DNA from 4 places in the Mesorhizobium sp. M0030 genome. Region 4 is predicted to be linked to each of the others. Evidence: predicted binding sites of a transcription regulator. Region 4 holds the regulator's gene; each other region holds the start of a gene.
The links. Region 4 encodes PhoB, which activates phosphate uptake and scavenging genes when phosphate is short. Its sites were predicted from a motif close to TGTCATNNANCTGTCAT; they were not measured.
Positions count from the first base shown of each region.

Region 1: the regulator PhoB is predicted to act here: its motif matches at 5,153-5,169, upstream of NKJ80_RS30770 (esterase-like activity of phytase family protein).
Region 2: the regulator PhoB is predicted to act here: its motif matches at 1,693-1,709, upstream of ugpB (sn-glycerol-3-phosphate ABC transporter substrate-binding protein UgpB).
Region 3: the regulator PhoB is predicted to act here: its motif matches at 5,788-5,804, upstream of NKJ80_RS08905 (bifunctional 2',3'-cyclic-nucleotide 2'-phosphodiesterase/3'-nucleotidase).

Region 1 is NZ_JAMYVE010000029.1:13,722-20,917, forward strand. It holds gene NKJ80_RS30755 (MFS transporter) at 1-1,039, shown strand, start outside; gene NKJ80_RS30760 (MATE family efflux transporter) at 1,043-2,515, opposite strand; gene NKJ80_RS30765 (L,D-transpeptidase) at 2,714-3,502, shown strand; gene NKJ80_RS30770 (esterase-like activity of phytase family protein) at 3,581-5,056, opposite strand; gene NKJ80_RS30775 (LacI family DNA-binding transcriptional regulator) at 5,218-6,243, opposite strand; gene NKJ80_RS30780 (Gfo/Idh/MocA family protein) at 6,438-7,196, shown strand, end outside.
Region 2 is NZ_JAMYVE010000009.1:207,279-214,474, reverse strand. It holds gene ugpA (sn-glycerol-3-phosphate ABC transporter permease UgpA) at 1-248, opposite strand, end outside; gene ugpB (sn-glycerol-3-phosphate ABC transporter substrate-binding protein UgpB) at 320-1,630, opposite strand; gene NKJ80_RS19460 (hypothetical protein) at 1,816-1,962, shown strand; gene NKJ80_RS19455 (bifunctional diguanylate cyclase/phosphodiesterase) at 2,110-4,557, shown strand; gene tlpA (thiol:disulfide interchange protein TlpA) at 4,648-5,340, opposite strand; gene argH (argininosuccinate lyase) at 5,375-6,775, shown strand; gene NKJ80_RS19440 (hypothetical protein) at 6,844-7,050, shown strand; gene lysA (diaminopimelate decarboxylase) at 7,131-7,196, shown strand, end outside.
Region 3 is NZ_JAMYVE010000003.1:273,548-280,743, forward strand. It holds gene kdsA (3-deoxy-8-phosphooctulonate synthase) at 1-671, opposite strand, end outside; gene NKJ80_RS08885 (VOC family protein) at 668-1,540, opposite strand; gene NKJ80_RS08890 (Dabb family protein) at 1,596-1,886, opposite strand; gene NKJ80_RS08895 (hypothetical protein) at 2,001-2,135, opposite strand; gene NKJ80_RS08900 (SAM-dependent methyltransferase) at 2,396-3,646, shown strand; gene NKJ80_RS08905 (bifunctional 2',3'-cyclic-nucleotide 2'-phosphodiesterase/3'-nucleotidase) at 3,707-5,686, opposite strand; gene NKJ80_RS08910 (NAD(P)/FAD-dependent oxidoreductase) at 5,828-7,093, opposite strand.
Region 4 is NZ_JAMYVE010000009.1:88,036-95,231, reverse strand. It holds gene NKJ80_RS18865 (sugar ABC transporter permease) at 1-367, opposite strand, end outside; gene xylF (D-xylose ABC transporter substrate-binding protein) at 512-1,552, opposite strand; gene NKJ80_RS18855 (ROK family protein) at 1,819-3,054, shown strand; gene phoB (phosphate regulon transcriptional regulator PhoB) at 3,085-3,774, opposite strand; gene phoU (phosphate signaling complex protein PhoU) at 3,791-4,495, opposite strand; gene pstB (phosphate ABC transporter ATP-binding protein PstB) at 4,537-5,361, opposite strand; gene pstA (phosphate ABC transporter permease PstA) at 5,379-6,695, opposite strand; gene pstC (phosphate ABC transporter permease subunit PstC) at 6,692-7,196, opposite strand, start outside.

The DNA.
Region 1 (7,196 bases), on a different contig from region 4:
GGTCTACGCCGTCTATGTCGTCGGCAATCTCGGCGCATTGCTGATGTTCGGGCGCTTGTCCGACGGCATTGGCCGCCGTCCTGCGGCGCTGGCGTCGATGGCCATAGCGGTGGTCAGCGCGCTGGTGTTCCTGTTGGCCGAGAACGTCGCATGGCTCGATGTCGCCCGCATATTGAGCGGCCTTGGCATCGGCGTCGGCGCGGGAACCGGCACGGCCTGGCTTGCCGAATTGATCGAGGGTAAGGACAAATCGCGCGCGGCAATCATCGCCACCAGCACCAACTTCGTTGGCCTTGGCCTCGGCGCGCTGGCATCGGGCCTGCTCGCCGAATATGCGCCCTGGCCGTTGAGACTAACGTTTGCGGTCTATCTTGCCTTGCTCGTGGTGGTGACGCTGTTGATCTGGCGCACCAGGGAAACCGTTTCGCGGCCGGGAAGGCTGGTCGACGTTTCGCTGCGGCCGCGGCTGTCGGTGCCCGCTGATATCCGCGCCGCTTTCGTGGCGCCGGCCGTCACCGGCTTCGGCGCCATGGCGCTGGTCGGCTTCTATGCAGCCCTGGCGCCGAGCATCCTGGCGCAGCAGCTGCATGTGGCCAACCATGCCGAGGCCGGCGGGCTGTTCTTTGAACTGTCGATCGTTGCGGCCGCGACCATTCTGGCCACGACCCGACTGTCCAGTCGCGCCGGCATGCTGGCCGCGCTGGCGCTGATGATCCCGGCCGTAGGGCTGATGGTTGCTGCTCAGTTTTTCGCGTCGATGTCCCTGATGGTTGCCGCCACCGCTGTGTGCGGCGTGGCGGCGGCGCTCGGCTATCGCGGCGGCCTGCAGGTGGTGAGCCAGATCGCACCTGCCGAGCGTCGCGCCGAATTGGTGTCGGCGTTCTTCATCTGCTGCTTCTGCGGCAATGCGCTGCCGGTGATCGGCATTGGGCTGCTGTCGAGTTGGGCCACTCCGACGACGGCAAGCCTGGCCTTCGCCGGCATGATCACGCTGTTCTCTGTCGTAGCGCTGGGGTTCGGCGTCAAATACGCGCGCTGAGCCTCACCCGTTTGGCGTCTCGGGCGCCATGTTTGCCCGTCCGCGCGGGATGCCGAGGCCGGTGTCGGGCGGCTCGCCGGCGGCCGGCCGGTCCTCGATCATGTGCATGGTGCGCCAGCGGCCGAAGCGATAATAGGCGGCGGCCAGCACCAGCGAGGTGATCGATCCCGCCGGAAAACTCCACCACAGCGCTTCCTCGCCGATGTAGCTCCTGAAGAAGTAGGCAAAGCCGGTACGCACGACCAGCACGGAAATCACCAGAATGATCAGCGGCGGCATCACGGCACCGGTGGCGCGCACGGTGGCGAACAGCACGATGGTGACGCCGAACAGGATGAACGACCAGGACGCCACCTTGTTGATGTGGGCTGCAATGTCGATTGCGGTGCTGTCGCGGCTAAGGAACAGGCCGAGCACCGGCCTGTCGAAGAGGAACAGCAGCGCCACCAGGGCGCCGGTGAGCACCAGGTTGAAGCCGACGCCGGACGCCGCGATGCGACCGATGCGGTCCCAGCGCCCGGCGCCGACATTCTGGGCCGCCATCGACGAGACTGCGGCTCCGATCGCCAGTGCAGGCATCTGGATATAGGTCCACAGCTGCGCCGCGATGCCGTAGGCGGCGGCGACCTGCGAGCCGTAGGAGTTGACGATGCCCATCACGGTCAGCGCCGCCGCCGAAATGACGATCATCTGCAGGCCCATCGGCACGCCCTTGAAGACGACGATCCTGAGCAGCGCCGGATCCGGCCGCAGCAGAGCGAGGTTCGCGCCGGCGAGCCGCAACGGATGCTTTTTGGCATAAAGCACGACGAGGATGGCGATCACGCTCACCGTCTGGCCGATCAGCGTCGAGGTGGCGGAGCCGGCGATGCCGAGTTCGGGGAAGGGGCCGATGCCGCGAATGAGCAGCGGATTGAGGATGATGTCGAGCACGACCGCGAGCGCCATGAAGAAGAATGGCGTGCGCGAATCACCCGCACCGCGCAGCACCGTCATGACGAAGGACAGAAGGTTCATCATCGGCACGGCGACGAAGATGATACGCAGATAGGAGCGCGCCAGCGGCAGCGCATCGGGCGGGGTGCCCAGTGTGTTGAGGATGGCGTCGACCCAGATCCAGCCGCAGACGGCGAAGATAGCCGAGACGAGGAAGAAGAAGCTGGCGCTGGTGCCGACGATGCGCCGCGCCTCGGGCAGGTCGCGGGCGCCGACCGATTGCGCCACCAGGATGGTGGCGGCCATGCCGATGCCGAATACGGTGCCAAGAATCAGGAACAGAACCAGATTGGCGTTGGAGGTGGCGGTCAGCGCCGATTCACCGAGGAAGCGGCCGACCCAGACAGCGTTGATCGAACCGTTGAGCGACTGCAGCACATTGGAGCCGAGCACCGGCAGAGCGAACAAAAGCAGCGTGCGCGGAATCGGGCCGCTGGTCAGGTCGCCGGTGCGCCGGCGCGGTGGTATTTTTTCGTCCATGGGCTGTTCGGCGAAGGTTCATCTCAAAGTCCGCCCGGCAATGATCGCCGATTTGACGGACAAGGTCGATGCGGCATTGGAACATGCCACCTGGCGGCTTCAAGCTAATCAGTTCTCAAAACATTCGGAATGGGATATGGGTCGTCGCCGCGTGGGGTCGCATATCCTGTTGGATATGATGAATAGGCTGGGGGGATCATGTCCGACAATCCGCTTTTTTCCGAGCGCCTGAACCGGCGCGCGTTTCTTGGAATATCCGCTTTGGGTGCCGCTTCCATGGCGCTTTCAGCCTGCACCACGACCGACGTCGTGGTGCCGCCAACGCCCGCTCCGGCGCCCGAACCGGCTCTGGGCGATGCCGCCACCATGTATTCGGCGCGCGTCGATGAGGGCTTTTCATTGCCGGCAATCCCCGTGGCCAAGCTCGATCCGAAGTTCGTGCGCCAGATCGTGGACGATCCGACCGGCGAAAAACCCGGCACGATCGTCGTCGATACATCCGAGCATTTTCTCTATCTGGTGCGCGACGGCGGCAAGGCAATGCGCTATGGCGTCAGCCTCGGCAAGGCCGGGTTTGGCTGGACCGGCAGCGCCGTGATCCAGGCGCGCAAGAAATGGCCGGTGTGGACGCCGCCGCCCGAAATGATCCAGCGCCGGCCGGAACTGGCGAAATATAAGGACGGCATGCCGCCGGGACCGCAGAGCCCGCTCGGCGCGCGTGCGCTCTATCTGTTCCGCGACGGCAAGGACACGATGTACCGGCTGCACGGCACGCCGGAATGGGATTCCATCGGCAAGAACGCGTCTTCGGGCTGCGTGCGCTTCATGAACCAGGACATTATCGACCTCTACAGCCGGGTCAACGGCGTAGCCCAGGTCTATGTGCGCCCGAACCTGTCGGCCGCAGGCAAGATCATGGCCGTGTCGAGCCGGACCGCCGAGCCGATCGATGCCGGCGTGCCAAGGGATGCGGAGATTTTGAAATAGGTGCCTTCACGGCATCGCTGATCGCCGACAAACGTTTAGAGGCGGACGCGCCGGGCGCGTCCGCCTTTCCGTAAACGGCTACTTCTTGGCGAGGCCCGGAAGCGTGACCTGATAGACCAGGAACATGGTGTCGACATCGGCGCCGTCGTCGGCCTTGTAGGGCGCGCCGACCTGAAAACCGTCCTGGGTGAGAAAGTCGTTATCGTTGCCGACGAACAGGAAATAGTCGTCGGGCAGCGCCGGATCGAGCAGGCTGACCACAGACATTGCTTCCCACTTCTCCGAGAGATTGTTCTTGTCGTTCGGCTTGCCGTCATGCAGGCCGAAACGGCCGAGTTCCTTGTTGTCGTTGATGTCAATGAACGGCGTCAGCTTGGCCGGGGTCACCGAGGGGTCGAGCACGCCCTTGGGCGCCAGCGGCTTGTCGGCGGCATCGAAGGCGCCGCCGGCAATGTCGGTGGCGCCAGAGACGTCGACGACGAAAATCTGGCGCAGCAGCGAAGTATCGCCCTTCACCCCCTGGCCGTTTCCGCTGTCGCGCGCCAGCATCAGGAAGGTCTTGTCGGACAGCGCCACGATTTCGCTCTGCGCGGCGACCTTGGTCTTGTCCTTGGCGTCCTTGAACACCGGCAGCGGCACGGCATATTCATGCACCAGCTTGAGATGGGCCGGGTCGGAGGCGTCGTAGACCAGCGCGCGGGTGTTCTGGCGCGTCGCGGGCGAATCGCCGCCATCCTGGCGGGGCGCCGACTGCAGCACAGTGATCAGCGACTTGCCGTCCGGCGTCAGCGCCATGCCTTCGAGGCCTTGATTGTTCTGGCGGCCGGTTTCGGGATCCTTCGGATCGGGTTCGGCTGCACCGGGGCCCGGATTGTCGGAGGCGAAGTTCGGCGCGCCCTTGCGCATCGGCACCAAAGCGGCGGGCGGCTGCGTTGCCGACAACAGATGGCCGTCGGCCGAGAAGCGGTAGATGTTGGGGCCGTATTCGTCAGAGATGAACATGGTGCCGTCGGGCAGCCGCGCGATCGCCTCATTGTCGAGCGCCAGCTTGCCATTGGCCTCGGGCAGGATCGGCAGGTCGCCATTGGCCGCGCGCACGCCGTTGAGCGGATCGAGGCCGGTGGCGTCAGCGCCCTTGTCGTCGGTGAGGAGCAGGGAATCGGCAAGCGTCGCCTTGACGCCTGTCTGTTCCTGGCCGGAGGTGGGCGTGGCGCCCAGTGCGGTCGGCGTGAATTCGATATGAATAGTGTTGAGGCGCGGCCGGTAATCGGTGGTGCCGACGACATTGTAGCCACGGTCCGGCAGCAACCAGAGCGAGCCCTTGTAGCCGTCCGCGCCACGGGTCCAGCTTGCGGCGTCGATGGACATGCCGGAGCCGGAGCCGAAGGTCTCGCCGAACTTGTCCTTCTGATCGGCCGGGATGCGGCCGACGCCGACCAGGCCCTTGTTGACGAAGCCGCCAACGGTGGCGGTGCTGTCGGCAAGGGCAGGGGTCAGGGCGGTAAACAGCGCCAGCGCGGCGCCGAGCGACACGGTTCGGTGCGAGATTTTCATGGAGATCCTTTTTGTGACAAGCCTTGAGCGGCGCAAAGGGGCCACCGCATCGCATCGACGATGTCGCCCTCTCGCAAAGCGGTCTAGGACGCGAACATGATACTTGCGTGACAGAGAGGGCCTCTTCCTTCTCCCTTGTAGGAGAGGGAAGAGCGCAATGATCAATCGCTGTCGCGGGCGATCAGTTCCAGCGGCCAGACTTCGCGGATGATGCGCGGACCTTCCGGGCCGGCAAAGGCGGGAAGCGAGGCCAGCAGCATTTCGGCCAGCCGCCGGCCCATCGGCTCCAGCGACGGACGGAAGGCGGTCAGCGCCGGCGAGAAATAACGGCAGAGCGGCGTGTCGACGATGACGATCACCGCGATGTCGTGGCCGGGCCTGATGCCCATCTCGGCCAGTGCCTTGCAGCCGCCGAGCGCCATTGCGTCATTGTTGAAGATGATGGCTGTGGGCCGGTCCTTGGAGAGCATCACGCGCGGCGTCACCTGGTAGCCTCCGGCCTCGTTGATGAAGCCGTCGGCGATCAGGCCGGGGTCGACTTCGATGCCATGCCGCCCCAGCGCCTTGCGGTAGCCGTCGAGGAACAGGTAGCCGAAGTTGAGATCCAGCGAAGGGCGGATGGCGGCAATGCGGCGGTGGCCGCGCGCGACCAGCCGGTCGACGGCTTCATCACCCGCCCTCTCGAAATCGATATCGAGCGAAGGATAGGTGTCGTCGCCGGATTGACTTCGGCCAAGCGTGGCGAAGGGAAAGCCAGCCTTGCTGAGATAGTCGATCCGATCGTCTTCCCGCCGTGTATTGGCCAACACGACCGCGTCGGCTCGGCGCGTCTCAACCACGCGGCGCAGCCTCTCCTGCTGATATTGGCCGGGCTCGCCCATGACGACCATCAGATCCAGGTCATCCTCGGCCAGTCGGCCCTGCAGACCGATCAGGAACGGGATGAAGAAGGGTTCGCCATATTGCTGGTCGCCCGGATGCGGCTGCAGCATGAAGGCGATCGAATGGGTGGTGCCTTGCCGCAGACTGCGGCCGGACTGGTTGGGCGAATAGTTCAATTGCTTGGCGGCGGCGAGCACGCGCTGGCGGGTGTCGGCATTGACGTCGGCGCGGCCGTTCAGCGCCCGCGACACGGTGCCGATCGAAATGTTCAGGTGACGCGCAAGGTCATGGATGCTGGACGCCAAGGACAGTTCTCCCCCTGTCTTGGCTAGCACCGGCTGCCGCCCAGGCCAAGGCTTCGGGATGATTTTCGCTGGCAGCCGATTGACATTCTACGCCATCGGGTGTGTTCTCGTAAACGTTTACGGAGAAACGTTTACGGTGATGCCGGAAATGCCGTGACATTCGGTCTGGAGGGACCGGACGGGAGGAATGCCGGATGATGAATGCCGTCCTCGTCGGCTGTGGTGCGATGAGCAAGGCCTGGCTCGATGCCGCGAGGCAGATCGACGGGCTGGCCATTGTCGGACTTGTCGATCTCGACGCCGAACGGGCGAAGGCGAGGGCGCACGAATACGGGCTCGACGGCGCGGTCATCGGCACTAGCCTCGACGCGGTGCTCGACCAGACCAGGCCCGACGCGGTGTTCGATGTCGTGGTTCCAGCCGCCCGGCGTGACGTCGCCTTTGCCGCCTTTGCCCATAATTGCCATCTGCTGACGGAAAAGCCGCTGGCCGATACTCCGGAAAATGCGCGCGCCATCGTCGATGCGGCGCGTAACGCGGGGCGCGTCCATGCGGTCGTGCAGAACCGCCGCTACGTCGCCAATGTCCGGCGCATCAGGCGCTTTCTCGACTCCGGCGCCATCGGCAAGCCAACCAGCATCCATGCCGATTTCTTCGTCGCGCCGCATTTCGGCGGCTTTCGCGAGGAGATGGCCCATGTGCTCTTGCTCGACATGGCGATCCACACATTCGACGCCGCCCGCTACATGGTCGCAGGCGATCCCGCCGGCGTCTTTTGCCAGGAATGGGAGCCGGCCAATTCCTGGTACCGGCAGGGATCGTCGGCCAGCGCTATCTTCGATCTCGGCGGCGGCAAGGTGTTCACCTATGCAGGCTCTTGGTGCGCGGCGGGCTTCCGCACCAGCTGGGAGAGCACGTGGCGCATCGTCGCCGAGCACGGCAGCCTGGTCTGG
Region 2 (7,196 bases), 120 kb from region 4:
ATCGCGGTCGCCAGAGAGAACACCAGCGTAACTTTGATCGAGTTGAGGTAGGCCGGGTCGGCCAGCACCTTGCGAAAATTGGCGAGCCCGACGAACTTGCTCTTCAGCCCGAACGGGTCTTCCCTGAGCATCGACTGGTAGAGCGCCTGCCCGGTCGGCCAGTAGAAAAAGATCAGCGTAATGGCGAGTTGCGGCGCCACCAGCAGGTAAGGCAGGGTCTTGTTGGGAAAGACGACGCGTGGAGACAGGGTGATTCCCTCGCTATTCAGGAAATCGTCCACGCGGGTCCGCGTGGACGAGGTTCAACTGACAAATCGCTTCAGTTTCCGATCGCTTCCTGAATCGCCTTGTTGCCGCGTGCGACCGCGTTGTCGAGCGCCTGCTGCGCAGTCTGCTGGCCGGCCAGCATCTTCTCGAACTCCTCGTTCTCGATGTCGCGCACCTGCGGCAGGTTGACGAGGCGCACGCCCTTCGAGTTCTCGGTCGGCGCCTTGCCCAGCATCTGCAGGATCGGCGTCTCACGGCCCGGGTTCTTGTCATAGAAGCCGGACTTCTTGGTCGCCTCATAGGCAGCGAGCGTCACCGGCAGATAACCCGACTTCTGATGCAGGTACTCCTGCACTTCGGTCTTGGAGAGGTAGGAGAAGAACGCCGCGACGCCCTTGTATTCCTCGTCCGATTTGTTGCCGAACACCCACAGGCTGGCGCCGCCCGGCGTGGTGTTCTGGGGCGCGCCCTTGGCGTCACTATCATAGGGAAGCTGGCCGATGCCGTAGTTCATGCCCGACTTGACGATGTCACCGAGACCCCCCGACGATTCGGTGAAGATGCCGCATTCGCCGGCAAGAAAGATCTGCTTGGCTTCGGAGGTACGGCCGCCATATTTGAAGGTGCCATCCTTGGCCAGGTCGGCGAGCGCCTGGAAATGATTGACGAAGATCGGCGCATTGATCTTGAGCTCGACGTCGGTTCCGGCAAGTCCGTTCTGGTTGGTGCCATAGGAAACGTCGTTCCAGGCAGCGAAGGCCTCAAGGTGGATCCAGGTCAACCACGTCGAGGTATAGCCGCAGGAAGCGGCGCCGCTCGCCTTGATCTTCTTGGCGGCTTCCCACACCTCGTTCCAGGTCTTTGGCGGGTTGTTCACATCAAGCCCGGCCTTCTGGAAGATATCCTTGTTGTAGTAGAGGATGGGCGACGAGGAATTATAGGGGAAGGACAGCATGGTCCCGTCCGGCTTCGAATAGTAGCCGACGATGCCGGGCAAATACTGGCTCTTGTCGAAGGTCACGCCGGCGCTGGTCAGCACATCGGCCACCGGCTTGATCGCACCTTCGGCGGCCATCATGACGCCGGTACCCACGTCGAACACCTGGATGATGTCGGGCGCTTGCCCCGCACGAAAGGCAGCGATGCCGGCATTCAGCGTTTCGGGATAGGTGCCCTTGAAAACAGGGAGAATTTCATAGTCGCTCTGGCTGGCATTGAAATCCTTGGCGATCTTGTCGACCACCTCGGCATTGGCGCCGGTCATTGCATGCCACCAACTGATCTGGGTGGCGGCGAAGGCGGAGGTGGTGGAAAGCAGGGTCAAGGTGGCGGCAACACCGGCCGCAAAGCCGAACAACTTCATGTTTCATCTCCCGTTTGTCATTGGCGAAAGGGGCGCTCCCGCGAACGCAATATGTGTCGCTGATGACAATCGGACAACGGATTTGTTGCTGTTTCGTGAATTTCATACCCGGCTAACTTCGCGCCCCCTCGCCTTGCAACGAGGACAGAGAGAAATGCCAAGCCGGCTCAGCGATAGAATGGGGCATGGTGGGCCTGCAAGGATCGCCGACCGCCCAGCGATGCGTGAAGGGCCCGCGTGACAGCGCCACGCACCTGCACCGTGCGGCCGCCAAACCGGCGCTCGGCCAGATCGAGATCGGCCGAGCGGCATCGCGCCAGGCGCTGCTGTAACCGTGCGTCTGGAATGAGACAGGATCGCCGCAACGTACAACCCGAAAAACCCGCTGTAGTTGTAGTTCGCATAACCGATTCTTCGTCAAGCGTGGCATACTAATCAAGTGGACGGCTTGATTGCTGTGGGAGAGCAGGTGGGGCGAGATGCTGACGGTCTATAATTGTATCGTGCATGAGCACGATCTGAGACTGGTCGCACTGGCAGCGCTCATTTGCGGTATTTCTTCCTTCTCGGCGGTCAACCTGCTTCGCCATGTCGACCGCTCGAGCGAGCGCAACCGCTATACCTGGCTGATGATAGCAGCCACTTCCACCGGCTTCGGTATCTGGGCGACGCATTTCATCGCAATGCTTGCCTTTTCTCCCGGAATCCCCAACGCCTACAATACGGAAATGTCGGCGCTTTCGCTCGCCGGTTCCGTCGCCCTGACCGCCGCGGGCATGTGGATCGCCACCTTGCGCCGGGGCATCGACTACCCTCTGGTCGGCGGCGCGGTCCTCGGCGCCGGTATCGCCGCCATGCACTATATCGGCATGGCCGCCTTCGAGGTCGAAGGGCGCATCGTCTGGAACCCGCTGCTGGTCGGCGTCTCGGTGCTGACAGGCGTCACCCTCGCCGCGCTGGCGCTGCTGGTCGTGTTGCGACGGCCGTCCATGCAGGCCACAATCGCCGCCGCCATCCTGTTGACGCTGGCGATCTGCAGCCTGCACTTCATCGCCATGGGCGCGGTGTCGATCTTCCCGGACTCCTCCATCGAGATATCGCAGTTCACGGTCGAACCGGTGTCGCAGGCCTTCGCCGCCGCTGCAGTCAGCATGGCTATCCTGGTGCTTTCAGCCGCAGCATTGTGGATCGACCTTCGCTTCCGGCGTCACAAGCTCGAGGCCGAGCGCATGCACGGCCTCGCCAACGCCGCCGTCGAGGGGCTGATCGTCTGCGACGGCGCCCGCATCGTCAGCGCCAATGACAGCATCGCGGCACTCACCGGCATTGCGCCGGAAGTGCTGAACGCGATGCTGCTTGGCGACCTCTTCGGCGAACGCACCGCGGCCGGCATGTCCGACTGCAGCGGACAGGCACAGGAAGCCGAACTCAGAGCCCATGACGGCGCCACCATCCCCGTCGAACTTATCGCCAGAAGCATCGACTATTGCGGCAAGCGGCACAGCGTGGTCGCCGTGCGCGACATCCGCGAACGCAGGAAGGCCGAGCAGGAGATCCTGCGCCTCGCCCATTTCGACCCGCTGACCGGGCTCCCCAACCGCCGCAGTTTCTCCGGCCGGCTCGAGGCCGAAATTGCCGCAATGGACCGCGGCGGCAAGGGTGGGCATCTTGCGCTGCTGCTGCTCGACCTCGACCGCTTCAAGGAAGTGAACGACCTGTTCGGGCATGGCGCCGGCGATGCCATGCTGCAGAAGGTGGCGCTATGCGCCTCCGCCGTGCTCCGCCACGGACAGATGCTGGCGCGTCTCGGCGGCGACGAGTTCGCCATCATCGCTCCGAACCTTCCCGATCCGCAGGCGGCCGGCCGCATCGCCGAGGCGGTGCTGGCGGCCATGCGCGAGGAAAACCGGCTGTCGGTCGGCGGCGGGCTGGTGTCGGCCAGCATCGGCATTGCACTTTATCCGCTCGACGCCGATGAGCCGACACTCCTGGTCAGCCACGCCGACACCGCGCTCTACCGCGCCAAGGCCGAGGGCAAGGACACTTACCGTTACTTCGAGGCCTCGATGGGCGCCGAGGCGCGAGACCGGCGCGTGATGGAGCACGAACTGCGCCAGGCCATGGCGCGCGATGAGTTTCGCCTCGTCTACCAGCCACAAAAGGAGATCAGCAGCGGGCGGATGGTCGGGTTCGAAGCGCTGATCCGCTGGCGCCATCCGCAGCGCGGCGACGTGTCGCCGGCGACCTTCATCCCGGTGGCCGAAGACAGCGGCGTCATCATCCAGATCGGCGAATGGGTGCTGGCGACGGCCTGCGCCGAGGCAGCGCGCTGGAAGAACCCTCTCACCGTCGCGGTCAATGTCTCGGCGGTGCAGCTCCACAATCCGAATTTCAGCCGCAAGGTGCATGAAGTCCTGCTCGGCTCCGGCCTGACGCCCGGCAGGCTCGAACTCGAGATCACCGAAACGGCGCTGGTCAAGGACATGCCGCGCGCGCTGGCGACCTTGCGCCAGGTGAAGGCGCTTGGCGTGCGTGTGGCGATGGACGATTTCGGCACCGGCTACTCCTCGCTGTCCAATCTCCGCGCCTTCCCCTTCGACAAGATCAAGATCGACGGCTCATTCATCAAATCAGTCGACAGCAACGGCCAGGTGGCAGCCATCGTGCGCGCCGTTCTGGGGCTTGGCCGCGGTCTCGGCCTGCCGGTTCTGGCCGAGGGCGTCGAGACGCTGGGCGAGCTGAAATTCCTCGACGCCGAGGCCTGCGAGATCGGCCAGGGCTACTATCTAGGCCGGCCCAGCCCGATCGAGGCGTTCAGCGAACTGACCGGCGTCGCGGCACCGGCGGCACAAGACGACGCCGGCGTCAAACAACGCGGCGGCAGCATCTTGATGCTGCCGCCGGCGGCGGCCCTGCGCTCAGCCTAGAGCAATTAGTGTGAAACGGTTTCCGTCCGAAATTGCGTCGAAACAAAAAAGTTAGCGCGGGTAGCCGTTTCGACGAAACGGTGAACCGCTCTAAGGGGCGAGTGCGGCCTCGACCAGGCGCTTGGCATCCGGTCCCGACCATTCGGCCGGTCCGTTCATATGCGCGATCAGGCAGCCTTCGCCATCGATCAGCATGGTGACGGGGAGGCCTAGCGCCAAGCCACGCGTCTTGACGTCGTTGAACAGCGCCAGCGTCGAATCGCGGTAGTAGCCGAGCGACCCGATGCCGATATCGGCGAGGAACTTCTTGGGCTTCACATCGTCGCCGGCATCGACATTGACCGCGACCACTTCGAAGGCATCGCTGCCCTTTTCCTTCTGCAAGGCGTCGAGCGCCGGCATTTCGGCGCGGCAGGGCGCGCACCACGTTGCCCACAGATTGAGCAGCACGGTCTTGCCGGCATGATCGGCGAGCGTCATCGGCTTGCCGTCGGGACCGTTGAAGGCGAGACTTTCCAGCGATTGCGGCGGATCGGCGGGCAGCAATGCCGCAACCTGGCCGGTGGCTGCGGCGGCAACTTTTTTGGCGCGGTCGCTCTTGGCGGCGCAGGCGACGTCGTCCTTGCTGTTGCCCGCGCCGGCCGCAGGTGCGCTGCCGGTGGCTGCGTTGTTGCCAGACCCGCTCTCGCTGACATATACCGCGACCGCGCCGGCCAGCACGCCCGCCAGCAAAGCGGCGAGGATCAGGCGCGGGGCCGGGAAGTATCTGTTACCGTCTGCCATTTTCTAAGACTGCTCCGGAGCACGGGTTATAGCGATGAGCGACAAGAAGGCCAGCAACCAGATGTGGGGCGGACGTTTTGCCTCGGGTCCGGCCGCGATCATGGAAGCGATCAACGCGTCGATTTCGTTCGACCGCAAACTCTATGCCCAAGACATAAGAGGTTCGGTCGCCCACAGCGAGATGTTGGCTGAAACGGGCATTATTTCGGCGGCCGATCAAGAAAAAATCGCTCACGGGCTGAACACGATCCTGAAAGAGATCGAGGCCGGCACGTTCGAGTTCTCGACCCGGCTGGAAGACATCCACATGAACATCGAGGCCCGCCTCGCCGATCTGATCGGCCCGGCCGCCGGCCGCCTGCACACGGCGCGGTCACGCAACGACCAGGTGGCGGTGGATCTCCGGCTCTGGGTCAAGGACGAGTGCTTTCGCGTCGCCGAGGCGCTGAAGGGGCTGATCTCAGCCTTGCTCGACCGCGCCGAGGAGCATGCGGCGACCGTGATGCCCGGCTTCACCCACATGCAGGCGGCGCAGCCGGTGACCTTCGGCCATCATTGCATGGCCTATGTCGAGATGTTTTCGCGCGACCTGTCGCGGACCCACGATGCCATCGAGCGGATGGATGAAAGCCCGCTCGGCGCGGCAGCGCTTGCCGGCACCAGTTTTCCGATCGACCGCCACAAGACCGCGAAGGCGCTCGGCTTTCGCGAGCCGATGCGCAATTCGCTCGACAGCGTCTCCGACCGCGATTTCGCGCTGGAGTTCTTGAGCCTGGCCGCGATCTGCGCCACGCATCTGTCACGGCTCGCCGAAGAAATCATCATCTGGTCGACGCCGCAATTCGGCTTTGTCAGGCTGTCGGATTCCTTCTCCACCGGCTCCTCGATCATGCCGCAGAAGAAGAACCCGGACGCCGCCGAACTGGTGCGCGGCAAGACCGGCCGCGTCACCGGCCATCTGGTCGGCCTTTTGACGGTGATGAAGGGCATGCCGCTGACCTACGGCAAGGACATGCAGGAAGACAAGGAATCGGTCTTCGACGCCGCCGAGACGCTCGATCTGATGCTGGCGGCGATGACCGGCATGGTGCGCGACATGACGGTCAATGCCGCCGCCATGAAAAAAGCCGCCGGCTCGGGCCACGCGACCGCGACCGACCTCGCCGACTGGCTGGTGCGCACGCTGGGCCTGCCCTTCCGTGAGGCACACCATGTCACAGGCCGCGCGGTGGCGTTGGCCGAAGAGAAGAAGGTGAGCCTTGAAAAGCTGGCGCTGGAGGATCTGCAGTCGATCAATCCCGGCATCACCCAGGACATCTTCTCGGTTCTGGCCGTGCAGAATTCGGTCAAGAGCCGCACCAGCTTCGGCGGCACCGCGCCGTCGGAAGTCAGGAAGCAGATCCGCAGCTGGAAAAAGCGCATCGCCAAGGCATGATGCCGGGGTGCAATGCGCCTAAAACTCGGTTAAAAGCGCAGCACATAAAGTTTCGGACGGATGGATCGATGACCGCAAGCAGGATTTTGGTGACGCTGACGCTGCTGACGGCGATGGCTGCCGTGACCGCTTGCGGCCGTAAGGCTGGTCTCGATACGCCCTATGAAGCGGCCGTCCAGGCCCGCAAGGACGCCGAGCGCGCCAAACAGCCGGTGCCGCCGGAGCCGGAAAAACCGGTCGTGGACAAGAAGTTCATCCTCGACCCGCTGATCTAGAGCCGATGAGACCGGCTTGGTCTTTCTGACCAGGTCTCGTGCTAACCAGGTCTCGTGCTCCAACTTCCGGAAACACTCTCGTGAACCATTTCGATTACCGCGACGGCGTGCTCCATGCCGAGGACGTGGCGATACCAGACATCGCC
Region 3 (7,196 bases), on a different contig from region 4:
CCACCGGAGGAACCGCCCTGCCCGCCCGGCTGCTGCACCGAATGGGTGGCGTCGAAAATCACCGGCGCGCCGATCTCGGCCATCACAGGCAAAGCCCGCATGTCCGACACCAGCGTGTTGTAGCCGAAAGACGCGCCGCGCTCGGTGGTCAGCACATTGAGGTTGCCCGAACCGGTGATCTTGGCCACCACGTTCTTCATATCCCAAGGCGCCAGGAATTGCCCCTTCTTGACGTTGATCACCTTGCCGGTCTTGGCGGCGGCGACCAGCATGTCGGTCTGGCGCGACAGGAAGGCCGGAATCTGCAGCACATCGACATGGTGTGCGACGATCGCGCACTGCTCCTCGGTGTGGACATCGGTCAGAATGGGAAGCGAAAACGCCTTGCGCAACTCGTCGAACACCGGAAGCGCCGCGTCCATGCCGGCGCCGCGCGTTGCCGACAGCGAGGTGCGGTTGGCCTTGTCGTAGCTGGTCTTGTAGACGAGGCCGATGCCGAGCTTGCCGGTCAGTTCCTTCAGCGCGCCGGCCATGTCGAAAGCGTGCTGGCGCGATTCGAACTGGCACGGGCCGGCGATCAACGCCAAGGGCCCGCTGTTGTCGAAGACGACGTTGCCGACGGTTACCGACGAATTCGGCGCCAGCGAATTGGGCCCTTGCGGCTTGCTCATGGGGTCTCCCGGAAGATGAAAGCCGCGCCCTGTCCGGATGCCGGCTGCACGACGATTTCGTTGCCCGCTATATCGTGCCCGACGGCGTTGTCTGCAAGCAGCCTCGCGACAGCGCCGACACTGCGGGCCGAAAAGACGATCGCGGCGAAGCGAAGGTCCGTCGGCGCGCCAGCCGACATGCCGAAGCGCTCAGCGAAAGCCGCGGGCTTGAGAACGCTCAAACGCGCGTTCGCCAGGTCGAACGCCGTGCTGCTCCTCTGCCTCGAACCCGTCGCTGTCTCGATCAGGTGGCGCTTTTCGGATGGCACGCCGCTGACCGCGACGATTTCAGCAATGCCGGTCACGCCGTTGGCATGGGCCTGCAGTGCCGTACGGTCGATTTGAGGGGCGTTGATCCGCTCGCAAGCGAACAGAAAGGCGTCCATCGTCTCGGCGCCGGCGGCGAAAGCCAGTTTGAACGAGGCCATGTCGCTCTTTCCGGCCGTGTCGGTGAAGGCGCGGGAAAAGCTCAGCACGTCCCCCGCCGACAGACCGGCCGAGACATAGCGCGCATGATCCGCATCGGCATCATCGGTGGCCAGCACCACGGCGGAAAAGCCCTCATCGCCCAGGCTGGCGCGATAGAGCCGGTCGCGGGCGACAAAGACATTGCCGCCGGCGATCGCACTCGCTGCCACCTGTTCATTCCCAACCGCCAGCGGTTCGAGATAGGTGCCGTCGGCAAGGAAGACGCAGCAATTTTCGGTGCCGAAGGGATGAACGCCGGTTGGCGCGACGATGAAGCCAAGCGATGTCAGCCGCGCCCGCGCCACGGCGAGGCTCGCCGTCGGCAGCACCAGATGGTCAAGCGGATGGGTCGTGCTGGTCATGCCGGCGCGGTGTGCATCATTCCCGAAATTGGTTCAAGGCCTCTTGCCGGCCCGATCAGGCCGTCGCCACGATATCGGCCGAATAGCGCAATTCGCGCAAGGGTTTGACCCGGCTGGTCGTCTCGGCATAGAGCGGGTGCGCCTTGTATGCGGCAAGCGCGGCATCGTCCTCGAACTCGGCATAGACGACCACGTCGATCGCATCCGACAGCGGATCGACCTTGGTGTTGAGCGTCACCTCGAAGAGGCTTGAATGCGGGATCTTGCCCAGTGTGAGCAAGCCCGTGCGCACGGCCTCGACATCGTCCTTGCGCCGCGCGCTGAAGAAAACGATATGCCGGATCACGCCTGCCTCCACGTTCGATTTGCGGCATGTTTTGTGTGAGCGGGACCGTCGCGTCAACCGCCACGATGTCGCGCCCGGCAATGCCGGCAGGCGACTTTGCAGAGGCGCAAAAAGCTAGGCTTTGCCGGTGACGTAGCGCACGACGCGCGACATCTCCCTGACCGTCGTGTCGAGATAGCGGCCCTGATTGTAGAGGCCGTCCCAGATCAGGAAAAAGGCGATGGCGACGATGACGATGACATAACGCATGGCTGAAACTAACGTATGTGGCTGTTCGTAACCATAGCGATTTCGCCGAGGGCCGCGCTCTCCCGCGGATTCTGGCCTCAGGCCGGCAAGCTGGGCCAGCGCCGCACGAAGCTTGCCTCTTGAAGTTTCGGCCAATGCCATGGAAGATTGTGGGGAAAATTCACGCAGGCTACGGCGTTCGCGCATGGCGAATGAAAGTGGAGGATGTGGAGGCCGGCAGATCTTGCGCCGCCCCCGCGGAAGTCCAGGGGGGGTGTGAGATGGCTGTCAGGGAATACAAAGGCTTCGGCGACGCCATCAGGCTGGACGAACTCAATTTCGCCGAGATGGTCAAGGGCCTGCCGGCCAAGGCGCGCATGGTGCTGTCGGCGGCGATGAAATTGCCGCGCGGTTCGCTGAAGGTGAGGATGCCGGATGGCCGGGCGGTGCTTGTCGGCGGCAACGGACCCGGGCCGGATGCCGAGCTGGTGTTGAAGAACTGGCGCCTGCCCGGCCGTGCCTTTTCCGGCGGCACCATCGGCGTTGCCGAATCCTACATGGACGGCGACTGGGAAAGCCCTGATGTAACCAGCTTCCTCGAACTGTTCGTCGTCAACTCGGCCGTTGGGGAACGCATTGCCGGCGGCGCCAACTGGCTCATCAACACGGTCCAGCGCATCCGCCACTGGTTCAACGAAAACACCCGCACCGGCTCGAAGCGCAACATCTCGGCGCATTACGATCTCGGCAACGCCTTCTACAAGCAATGGCTCGATCCCAGCATGACCTATTCGTCGGCGCTCTATGCGACCGGCGCCAACGACCTGGAAAGCGCTCAGGCCGCCAAATACCGCGCGCTGGCCAAGGATACCGGCATCGGCAAGAAGGACCATGTGCTCGAGATCGGCTGCGGCTGGGGCGGTTTTGCCGAATTTGCCGCGCGCGAGATCGGCTGCCGCGTCACCGGCCTGACCATCAGCCGCGAACAGCACGATTTCGCCAAGGCGCGCATCCAGAAGGCGGGACTGTCTGACAAGGTCGACATCAAGCTGCAGGATTACCGAGACGAAACGGGCACTTACGACCGCATCGCCTCGATCGAGATGTTCGAGGCGGTCGGCGAAAAATATTGGCCGGTATTTTTCGGCAAGATGAAGGCGTGCTTGAGGCCCGGCGGCACCGCCGGCCTGCAGATCATCACCATCAACGAGGCCGCCTACGACACCTATCGGGCGAGGCCGGATTTCATCCAGCGCTATGTCTTCCCAGGCGGCATGCTGCCGACGCCGTCGATCCTGAAGACGCTGGGCAGCGACCATGGCCTTGCCCATCTGCGCGAGCGCGTCTTTCCGGACGACTATGCCCGCACGCTTGCCGAATGGCGCAACCGCTTCTGGGCGTCGTGGGAAAAGATCGTCCCGCTCGGCTTCGACGACCGCTTCAAGAAGCTTTGGGAATTTTATCTCCACTATTGCGAAGCCGGCTTTAGAGCCAGCTACATCGACGTGCGCCAAGTGGTCTACAAAGCCTGATCCGAAGCGTGATTGAGCGGGCGTATGCCCGCTCGTTTTCCCTGTTAGCTGCACGTTGCCTCAAAGCAGGATGCGATACTTCGCAAACCCGGATTCGCCCTCGCCGGCCGGCTCGATCTTGAGCGATTTCACTCCCGATATAAAATCCTTCGCTTTGGGGCCGGTCTCGAACACGACGCTGGTGCCGGGCAGCGGCGTGAACGACCAATTGTCGTCGGCCGAGGGATTGATCGTGCCTTCGCTGACGACGTAGCGCACGATCACGTCGCGGTTGGTGTCCGGCGCCTCGTAGATGATCTTCGAGGCATTGATGTCGGGGAAATTGCCGCCACCGCCGGCGCGGTAATTGTTGGTGGCGACGACGAATTTCGCTGCCGGATCAATAGGCTTGCCGTCGAAGCTGAGGCCGACGATGCGGTTCGAGCCGGCATTGGCGACGCCACCCTTGGCATCGTATTTCGGCAGCTGCGACAGGTCTATTCCGTAGCTGACGCCATCGATCACATCGAAATTGTAGGACGGGAATTCGGTGTCGATGAGCGCCTGGTCGGCCTTGCCCGGCTCGATCTTCCTGAAAATGCCGGCCGACATTTCCAGCCATTCCTTCACTTGCGCGCCGGTGATTTCGACGGCGCGCACCGTGTTCGGATAGAGATAGAGGTCGGCGACGTTCTTGATGGCGATGTCGCCCACCGGCACGTCGGTATAGTAGTCGGCGCCGTTGCGCCCGCCGGCCTTGAAGGGTGCTGCCGCCGACAGCAGCGGCACATCCTTCCACTGCGTGCTCTTCAATATGTCCTTGAGGTACCAGCTCTGCGCCTGGTTGACGATCTGCACCGACGGATCGTCGGCGACCAGCGCGAAATAGGAATAGAGCGGCGCCGAGGTCTTGCCGACCGGTCGGCGGACATAGGCAAGTGTCGCCTCATGGTCCGCCTTCAGCGCATCGACGACGCGCTGGTCGTCCGCCACCGTCGGCTTGTTTGCCTTGTCGACGCGCTCGTAGATCGGCCTTGCCTCAGATGTGGCCGAGGCTACGCGCCATTTCGATCCGTCCCGTTCCAGAAGCAGATCGATCAGTCCCATATGCGAGCCCCAGAAACCGCCCATCACGGCGGGCTTGCCCTGCAGCGTGCCTTTCTCGGTGTCGACGCCATCGAGCGCCTGAAAATCCTTCTTGCCGGGGAAGACCAAATGCTGATGGCCGGTGAACACCGCATCGATGCCTTCGACGCCGGCGACGAAGAAGGAGGCGTTCTCCATGCCGTCGCCCTGCTTGATATCGATGCCGGAATGCGAGAGCGCGATGACGATGTCGGCGCCCTCCTCCTTGATCTGCGGCACCCATGCCCTGGCCGCCTCGACGATGTCGCGCGTCCTGACATTGCCTTCCAGGTTCTTCAGGTCCCAGACCATGATCTGCGGCGGCACGAAGCCGATGATGCCGATCTTGATCGGCTGCTCGACGCCCGACCCGTCCTTGATCTTCTTGTCGAGGATGACATAGGGCTTGAGGTAGAGCTTGTCGTCGCGCGGTTTGGCGGCAAGCTCGGTGCCGCGGATCAGATTGGCGCAGACGAAGGGGAAATTGGCTCCGGCCAGCACCTTGTCGAGGAACGACAGGCCGTAATTGAACTCGTGATTGCCGAGCGTCGAGCATTCATAGCCCAGCAGGTTCATGCCCTTCATGATCGGATGCAGATCGCCTTCCTTGAGGCCCTTTTCATAGGCGATGTAATCGCCCATCGGATTGCCCTGCAAAAGATCGCCATTGTCGATCAGCATCGCATTGGTGGCTTCCTTGCGCACCGCCGCGATCAGTGAGGCCGTCCGCGACAGGCCCATCGTGTCGTTGGCTTTGTCTGCGTAGTAGTCGTAAGGCAGCACATTCACATGGATGTCGGTGGTCTCCATGATCCTCAGATGCGCCTGATTGGCCTGCGCGCGGGCGGAAAACGGATGGAGCATGATCAGCGCCCCGCTGGCGGCCGTACCGGCAAGAAAACTACGGCGGGAGACGGGGTAATTGAGATGCGGCATTGGTTTTCCTTCCCAGCGACGTGACAAGATCCCAGCCCCGAGCGGAAGCTTCGCGCCGAAAACCGGCCATGTCCATCGGGAAGTCAGTCGATCAGCTAAAGGTGACGGCTGGATGAATATCCTTGGCCGCGGTTGAGAACCTCAGCCCTTGTTATCATCGCCCTGGGTGATCAGCCGCGCGCTGCGCTGGCCGGTGAAATAGATCCATAGCCAGCTAAGCGACACCGACAGCCGGTTGCGGAAGCCGATCAGGAAGTAGATATGCGCCACGCCCCACAGCCACCAGGCGAGCCATCCCGTGAGCTTGATCGAGCCGAAATCGATCGCGGCTGCCCACTTGCCGATCGTCGCCAGGTCGCCGGCATGTTTGTAGCGGAAAGGGCGAGGCGCGCCATCGCCGGCCAGCCGCGCCCTGATCGTCGCGGCAACATGCTTGCCCTCCTGCTTGGCGGAGGGCGCCACGCCTGGCACCGGCTTGCCGTCCGGCCGCAAGACATGCGCTGTGTCGCCGATGACGAAGATCTCCGGACTGTTCGGCACGGTCAGATCGGGCTCGACCATAACCCTGCCCGCCCGGTCCACCGGCGCGCCAAGCCACTCTCCCGCGGGCGAAGCCGCTACGCCGGCGGCCCACAGGATGGTTCGCGCCGGCAGATGCGTATCGCCAAAGACGACGCCTTCGGCATCGAGGCGCGTGACGGCGCGGCCAAGCTCGACCGTGACGCCCCGCCGCTCCAGCGCCTTGCGGGCATAGTCGGACAGCTTTGGCGCGAAATTGGCTAGGATCCTGTCTCCGGCCTCGACCAGCACCACACGCGCCTCACGCGTGTCGATGTTGCGGAATTCGCCGCGCAGCGTTTCATGCGCGAGTTCCACAATGGTGCCGGCAAGCTCCACGCCGGTCGGGCCGCCGCCGACGATGACCAGTGTCAGCAGTGCCTGGCGCTTGGCCGGATCGGTCTCGCGCTCGGCCTGCTCGAAGGCGAGCAGGATGCGCCGGCGAATGGTGGTTGCGTCTTCAAGCGTCTTCAGCCCGGGCGCGAAAGGCTCCCATTCGTCGTGGCCGAAATAAGCATGACGCGCGCCGGTGGCGAGCACCAGCGTGTCGTAGGGAACAGAACTGCCGTCCTCAAGCAGCACGCGTTTGCCTGGACGGTCGACGCCGGTGACGTTGCCGAGCAGGGTCGTCACGTCCTCGCGCTTGCGCAGCAGATGACGGATCGGCCAGGCGACTTCCGAGGTCGCCAGCGAGGTGGTCGCCACCTGGTAGAGCAGCGGCTGGAAAAGGTGATGGTTGCGCTTGTCGATCATGGTGATGCGCACGGGTGCGCCGGCCAGCGCCCGGGTGAGTTCGAGACCGCCGAACCCTGCGCCGACGACAACGACATGATGGCTGGTTTCACTCATCGCATTCACCCCTGTTTGTCTCCCTTTATCTAGTGATTTTTGTGCACCGCAACAATGTCGGGGCGAGCTAGATTGCCGCTTAAGGCTGCCCAGGACTCGTCGC
Region 4 (7,196 bases):
AGGGGTTTCCAAGCTGGAAGCCGATGACGCGAATCAGGAATTCGGCCTGTGCCACGCCCATGATCATGCCGATCACGCCTTCGACGGAGCCCACCGAAAGGTCGATGTTGCGCATGACGATGACCAGTACCATGCCGGTCGCCATGATCGCGACCGAGGACGTCTGCACCGACAGGTTCCAAAGATTGCGCGGCGTCAGGAAAAGCCCACCCGACAGGATATGTATGCCGACCCAGATGACCAGCAGCGCGCCGACCATGCCGAGCATGCGCGTGTCGAGCTCGGTCGCTTTCAGGAACCGGGCGACCGCGCCGAGTTCAGACGCTCGTGCCGTATCGGCCTGCGGATTTGAGGTCGTGTCGGTCATGATGTCCTCCAGCGGCTTGCCGTCTGGCGCGGATGCCGGACCACAGCCTAGAAGTTTGCCGCCGATGGCGGAAACACACAATTCTCGTAGAGAAAACGCCGCGGCTTGACCGCCGCGGCGCCTCATTTCTTCAAGTCGTCGAGATCAGTTGCAAGCCGCGACGCTGCCGGCGGCGACGCCTGTGCAGACTTCGTCCTTCTTGATCCAGCCGGCGTCGATGACGACGTTGAGGTTGTCCTTGGTGATCGCGACGGGGGTCAGGAACAGCGACTTGACGGTGTTGCCGCCAGGCGTGGTGAAGTCCTTGGCGCCGGCAATGTCGCCCGTCTTCTTGCCATCGGCAAGCTGCGAGGCGATCTCGGCGGCGTTCTTGCCGAGTTCGCGCGCGTCTTTCCACACCGACACCGTCTGCGTGCCGAGCGCGATGCGGTTCAGGGCGGCATGGTCGCCGTCCTGGCCCGAGACCGGAACCGTTCCGGCAAGGCCCTGCGCCGTCAGCGCGGCGACAACGCCGCCGGCGGTGCCGTCATTGGCCGCAACCACGGCATCGACCTTGTTGTCATTGGCGGTCAGGAACTGTTCCATGTTCTTCTGGGCGTTGGCCGGCAGCCAGCCATCGGTATAGGCCTCGCCGACATTCTTGATCTTGCCCGAGTCGATGGCTTCCTTGAGCACTTCCATCGAGCCCGAGAACAGGAAATCGGCATTCGGATCCGAGCCCGAGCCCTTGATGAAGACATAGTTGCCTTCGGGCTTCGCCTTGAACACTTCGCGGGCCTGCATGCGGCCGACTTCCTTGTTGTCGAAGGTCAGGTAGAAGACGTCCTTGTTCTCGATCAGGCGGTCATAGCCGACGACCGGAATGCCTTCGTCCAGCGCCTTCTGCACCGCCGGGCCGATGGCCGAGGCGTCCTGCGCCAAGATGATCAGCGAGTTGGCGCCCTGCGAGATCAGGCTTTCGACGTCGGTCAGCTGCTTGCCGGGATTGGACTGCGCGTCGGCCGAAATGTACTTGTCGCCGGCGGCTTCGATCGCCGTTTTCATCGCCGCCTCGTCGGTCTTCCAGCGCTCTTCCTGGAAGTTCGACCACGACACGCCGATGACCTTGTCCTTCGCCTGCGCGACCGACATCAGCGCCAGCGACATGGCGACACCCGCCAGCATGGCGGCTGCAAATCTGTTCATTATAACCCTCCCTGCGCCGCCCACGGCGCGACAAAACCGGCCCGAAGGCCTGCACAAAGAGGCTCCATTTTTTCGAGCCTCGAAAAAATACTGGTTCAATGATAAGGCACTGTCAACATCGATTATGATGGATTCTGATGGCGTTGCCGAATTTTTTCGAGCTCCGCAATAAACAATGACAGGGCTGCCGGCGTCTGCCAATATTTGGCTGGTGCCGTCGAACGCCTTCACTATCATGAGGCGCGAGGAGGCCGGGAGGAAAACAAATGTCGGTTGGGATCCGCCACGACGATCTGCGCCGTCGCAACCGTGCGATGGTGATTTCGGCCGTGCGCCGGGCCGGCCAGCCGTCGCGGACCGAGATTGCGGCGACCACCGGCCTCAGCCATTCGACGATATCGGCAATCTCGTCTGATCTAATTCAAGAAGGCATCCTGATTGAAGGCAAGCCTGGCGAGACCGGCTCGCTGAAACGCGGCCGGCCGCAGGTCGGCCTTGGCCTCAACCCGGAAGCGGCGGCGGTCATGACCGTGGTGCTGTCGCTGAACTTCCTCTCCGTCACCGTCATCGACTATGCCGGCCAGGTGGTCGCGGAAGAACAGCGCCGGCTCGACACGCTGACCATGCCGCGCGACGAGCTGATCGGCGAATGCGTAGCAATCGTCGGGCGGCGTCTCGCGGACCCGGACCTCGATGTCCAGAGCATCGCCCGCATTGCCATGGGCATCCAGGGCATCACCGATTCGCAGGCGCGGGCCATGCTGTGGTCGCCAATCACGCCACTGACCGACATTGCCTTCGCCGACATGTTGGAAGCGGAATTCGGCATTCCTGCCACCATGGAGAACGACTGCAATATGATGGCGGTGGCCCTGCAATGGCGCCAGCCCGAGCGCTACCGCGACAATTTCATCGCGATCCTCTTGTCGCACGGCATCGGCATGGGGCTGGTGCTGAAAGGCGAACTGTTCACCGGCACCCATTCCTCGGGCGGCGAGTTCGGCCACATGATCCACCGTCCGGGCGGCGCGCTCTGCCGCTGCGGGCGGCGCGGCTGCGTCGAGGCCTATGCCGGAAACTACGCCATCTGGCGCAGCGCCAAAATGATGAGCGAAGATGCCGAGCCGGTCGATATCGGCGACGCTGATATGCGCGCACTCGCCGCGCGCGCCCGCGAAACCGATGGCCCGGAGCGCGAAGCCTATCGCAAGGCCGGTGAGGCGCTCGGCTTCGGCCTCGGCAGCCTGTTTGCGCTGATCGACCCGGCGCCTGTCGCCATGGTTGGCGTCAGCGCCGCCGCCTTCGACCTGATCGAGCCGGCATTGCGCGAAGCGATCGCCCAGACCGCCGGCGGCCAGCACTCGAAATCGATCTCCTTCGACACCGAGCCCAACGAGCTGCCGCTGATCCGCGAAGGCTGTGCCATGCGCGCGCTCGGCTTCGTCGATCAGGAGATTTTCGCGCCGGGCATTCAGGCCAAATCCGGCAAGCATGTCGCCTGAATGGCCGGCAACGGCGCGACGCGCAGCATCCTAGTCTTCCCTGATCGCGTAGCCGGCGCCGCGAATGGTACGGATGACATCCGGCATGCGGCCGTTGTTGACCGCTTTGCGTAAGCGCCCGACATGGACGTCGACGGTTCGCTCGTCGATGTAGATCGTCTCGCCCCAGACATTGTCGAGCAGCTGGCTGCGCGAGAACACGCGGCCGGGATGGCGCATCATGAATTCGAGCAGCCGGAACTCGGTCGGTCCGAGCCTGATCTCGCTCTTCTTGCGGTAGACACGGTGCGACTCGCGGTCGAGCACGATGTCGCCGACCTTGAGCACGCTGGACAGCACTTCCGGCTTGGCCCGGCGCAGCAGCGCCTTCACGCGCGCCATGAACTCCGGCGTCGAGAATGGCTTGACCAGATAGTCGTCGGCACCGGTGGACAGGCCGCGCACGCGATCGCTTTCCTCACCGCGCGCGGTCAGCATGATGATCGGCAGCCGCTCGGTTTCGGGCCGCACTCTAAGCCGCCGGCAGAGCTCGATGCCGGAAACAGCGGGCACCATCCAGTCGAGCACCAGGAGATCGGGCACGTTTTCCTGCAGGCGGATCTCGGCCTCGTCGCCGCGTGTCACCACCTCGACCTGATAGCCTTCGGATTCGAGGTTGTAGCGGAGGAGCACGCCTAGTGGCTCCTCGTCCTCCACGACCATGATGCGTGGCGCGATCATAGGCAGTTCACCCTCATCAGGCCGGCGTGGCCATCGCCGTCTCGTCCTGCTTCGGACGATTGGCGGGCAATTGCTGGCCGGTCAGCACATAATACGCATTTTCGGCGATGTTGGTGACATGATCGCCGATGCGCTCAAGATTCTTGGCGCAGAACAAGAGATGCGTGCAGGCGGTGATGTTGCGAGGGTCTTCCATCATGTAGGTCAAGAGCTCACGAAACACGGACGTGTATTTGACGTCGATGCGCTCGTCGTCATTCCTGAGTTTTGCAAGCGCTGCCGCATCGGTGGCGGCATATTCCTCGACGACGCCTTGCACCTGGATCAGCACCAGTTGCGCCATGGCGTCGATGGAGTGCGAGAGGTCGCGCGGCGTGACGCTCAAGCCCACGGTGCCGACGCGTTTGGCGATGTTCTTGGCGAGGTCGCCGATGCGCTCGAGGTCGCCCGCCATGCGGATCGAGCCGACCACGGCGCGCAGATCGTTGGCCATCGGCTGGCGCTTGGCGATCAGCGTGATGGCGCGGTCGTCCAGTTCGCGCTGGCGCGCATCCATGATGGCGTCGTCGGAAACGACACGCTGTGCCAGCGCATTGTCCGAATTGAGCAGCGCCCTGGTCGAGCCGCTGACCATCGAGCCTGCCAGATCGCCCATGTCGCGGATCAGCTTGCTGATCTGCCCGAGCTCTTCATCGAAGGAGGCGACGGTATGTTCACCCATGATCTTGGTCCTCGTGCCTGAAAATTCACCCGCCGGACGGCTCAGCCGAAGCGGCCGGTAATGTAGTCCTGGGTGCGCTTGTCGTCGGGGTTGGTGAACATCTTGTCGGTGGCGCCCTCCTCGACGAGATAGCCGAGATGGAACATCGCCGTGCGCTGCGACACGCGCGCCGCCTGCTGCATCGAGTGGGTGACGATGACGATCGTGTAGTTCTGGCGCAGTTCGTCGATCAGCTCCTCGACACGGGCGGTGGCGATCGGATCGAGCGCCGAGCAGGGCTCGTCCATCAGGATCACCTCCGGCGACACGGCGATGGCGCGCGCGATGCACAGGCGCTGCTGCTGGCCGCCGGACAGGCCGGTGCCGGGCTCCTGCAGGCGGTCCTTGACCTCGTTCCAGATCGCCGCCTTCTTCAGGCTCTGCTCGACGATCTGGTCCATGTCGGACTTGCGCTTGGCCAGCCCATGGATGCGCGGGCCGTAGGCGACGTTCTCGTAGATCGACTTCGGGAACGGGTTGGGTTTCTGGAACACCATGCCGACGCGGGCGCGCAGTTCGACGACATCGATGTTCTTGTCGTAGATGTCGTCTTCATCGAGCGTGATCTTGCCGGTCACCCGCGCCAAATCGATGGTGTCGTTCATGCGGTTGAGGCAGCGCAGGAAGGTCGACTTGCCGCAGCCGGACGGGCCGATCAGCGCCGTCACCTGGTTCTGACGCACGTCGAGATTGACGTCGAACAACGCCTGCTTCTCGCCGTAGAAGACGCCGACCTTGTCGCCGCGCATCTTGATGACTTCGTTCGACTTGGCGTTCATTTTGTCGCCCACTGCATTCTCAAGGGACTGTTCGGTCATGATGTTCATACCAAATTGCCTTTTTTCTACCAGCGCCGCTCGAAGCGGCGCCGGAGCACGATCGCGGTGATGTTCATGGCCATGAGGAAGACGAGCAGGATGATGATGGCGCCGGACATGCGCTCGACAAAAGCGCGCTCAGCCTCGTTTGCCCACATATAGATCTGAACCGGCAGCGCGGTCGCCGGATCGAAAGGCGTCGTCGGATAATCGGCGACGAAAGCGACCATGCCGATCAAGAGCAGCGGTGCTGTCTCGCCGAGCGCACGCGCCAGGCCGATGATGGTGCCGGTAAGGATGCCTGGGGCGGCAAGCGGCAGGATGTGATGGAACACCATCTGCATCTTGGAGGCGCCGAGACCTAGGGCCGCCGAGCGGATCGACGGCGGCACCGCGGCGAGGGCGGCGCGCGTGGCGATGATTATGGTCGGCAATGTCATCAAGGTCAGCACCAGGCCGCCGACGAAGGAAGCCGAGCGCGGCATGCCGAGGAAGTTGATGAACACGGCAAGGCCAAGCAGACCGAAGACGATCGACGGCACCGCCGCGAGATTGTTGATGTTGACTTCGATCAGGTCCGTAAAGCGGTTCTTCTTGGCGAACTCCTCCAGATAGATGGAGGCGGCGACGCCGATCGGCAGCGCCAGCAACAGCACGATCACCATCATGTAGAACGAGCCGATGATCGCCACGCCCATGCCCGACGTTTCGGGCCGGCTGGAGGCGCCATAGGTGAACAGGCCGGTGTTGAAATGCTCGGCCATCACGCCGTCGGCTTTAAGCTTGTTCATCCAGTCGATCTGCTGGTTGGACACCTTGCGGCGCGCTTCATCGACGCCGAGGTCGATCTGGCCCTTGAAGGCCGAGTCGAGGTTCGCGGCAGCCAGGATGTCGACGTCACGCGTCCTGCCGATCACCGACGGATCGGCGGAGACGATGTCGCGCAGCTGGACGCGGGCGCCTTCCGACAGCAAGCCCTTGAGCTTCAGCATCATCGGCTTGTTGGCCGGATCGATGCCGAGCTTGGCCACCAGTGCGTTTTCGGCGAGCTTGGGATAGTTCGCCTTGATCAGCACGGTAGGGTCGGTCGCGCGCTTGCCGGAGGGATCGATCACCTTCTCGTCGAAGGTGACCGGCAGCGTCACCGTCGTCTGCCAGAAGGCGGTGTAGCCTTTCGAGACGATGGTGATCAGCATGATGGCCAGGAACGCCAGGCCCACCGAGATCGCAATCACGCCATAGATGCGGAACCGGCGTTCGGCGGCATAGCGCGCCTTCAGCCCGATGTCGCGGCGCGGTCGCGCGACGGCGCCCGCCATCGTGTCCAGGGGGATGTCGGTCATTCGTACTGCTCCCGGTACTTGCGCACGATGTAGAGGGCGACGATGTTCATCACCAGCGTCAGCGCGAACAGCGTCAGGCCGAGCGCGAAGGCGACCAGCGTCTGCGGCGAGTTGAACTCGAGGTCGCCGGTCAGCTGGTTGACGATCTTGACGGTGATGGTCGTCATCGCCTCGAACGGATTGGCCGTCAGATTGGCGGCGACGCCCGCCGCCAGCACGACGATCATCGTCTCGCCGATGGCGCGCGACGCCGTCAACAGGATGGCGCCGACGATGCCGGGCAGTGCCGCCGGCAGGATCACCCGCTTGATCGTCTCGGAGCGGGTGGCGCCGAGGCCGAGCGAGCCGTCACGCATTGCGCGCGGCACCGCGGTGATGATGTCGTCGGACAAAGAGGACACGACCGGGATCAGCATGACGCCCATCACCAGACCGGCGGTGAAGATGCTCTGGCCCTGGATGAAGGGCGAGCCGCCGGTGAGTGCCGCCGACAGGTCGCGC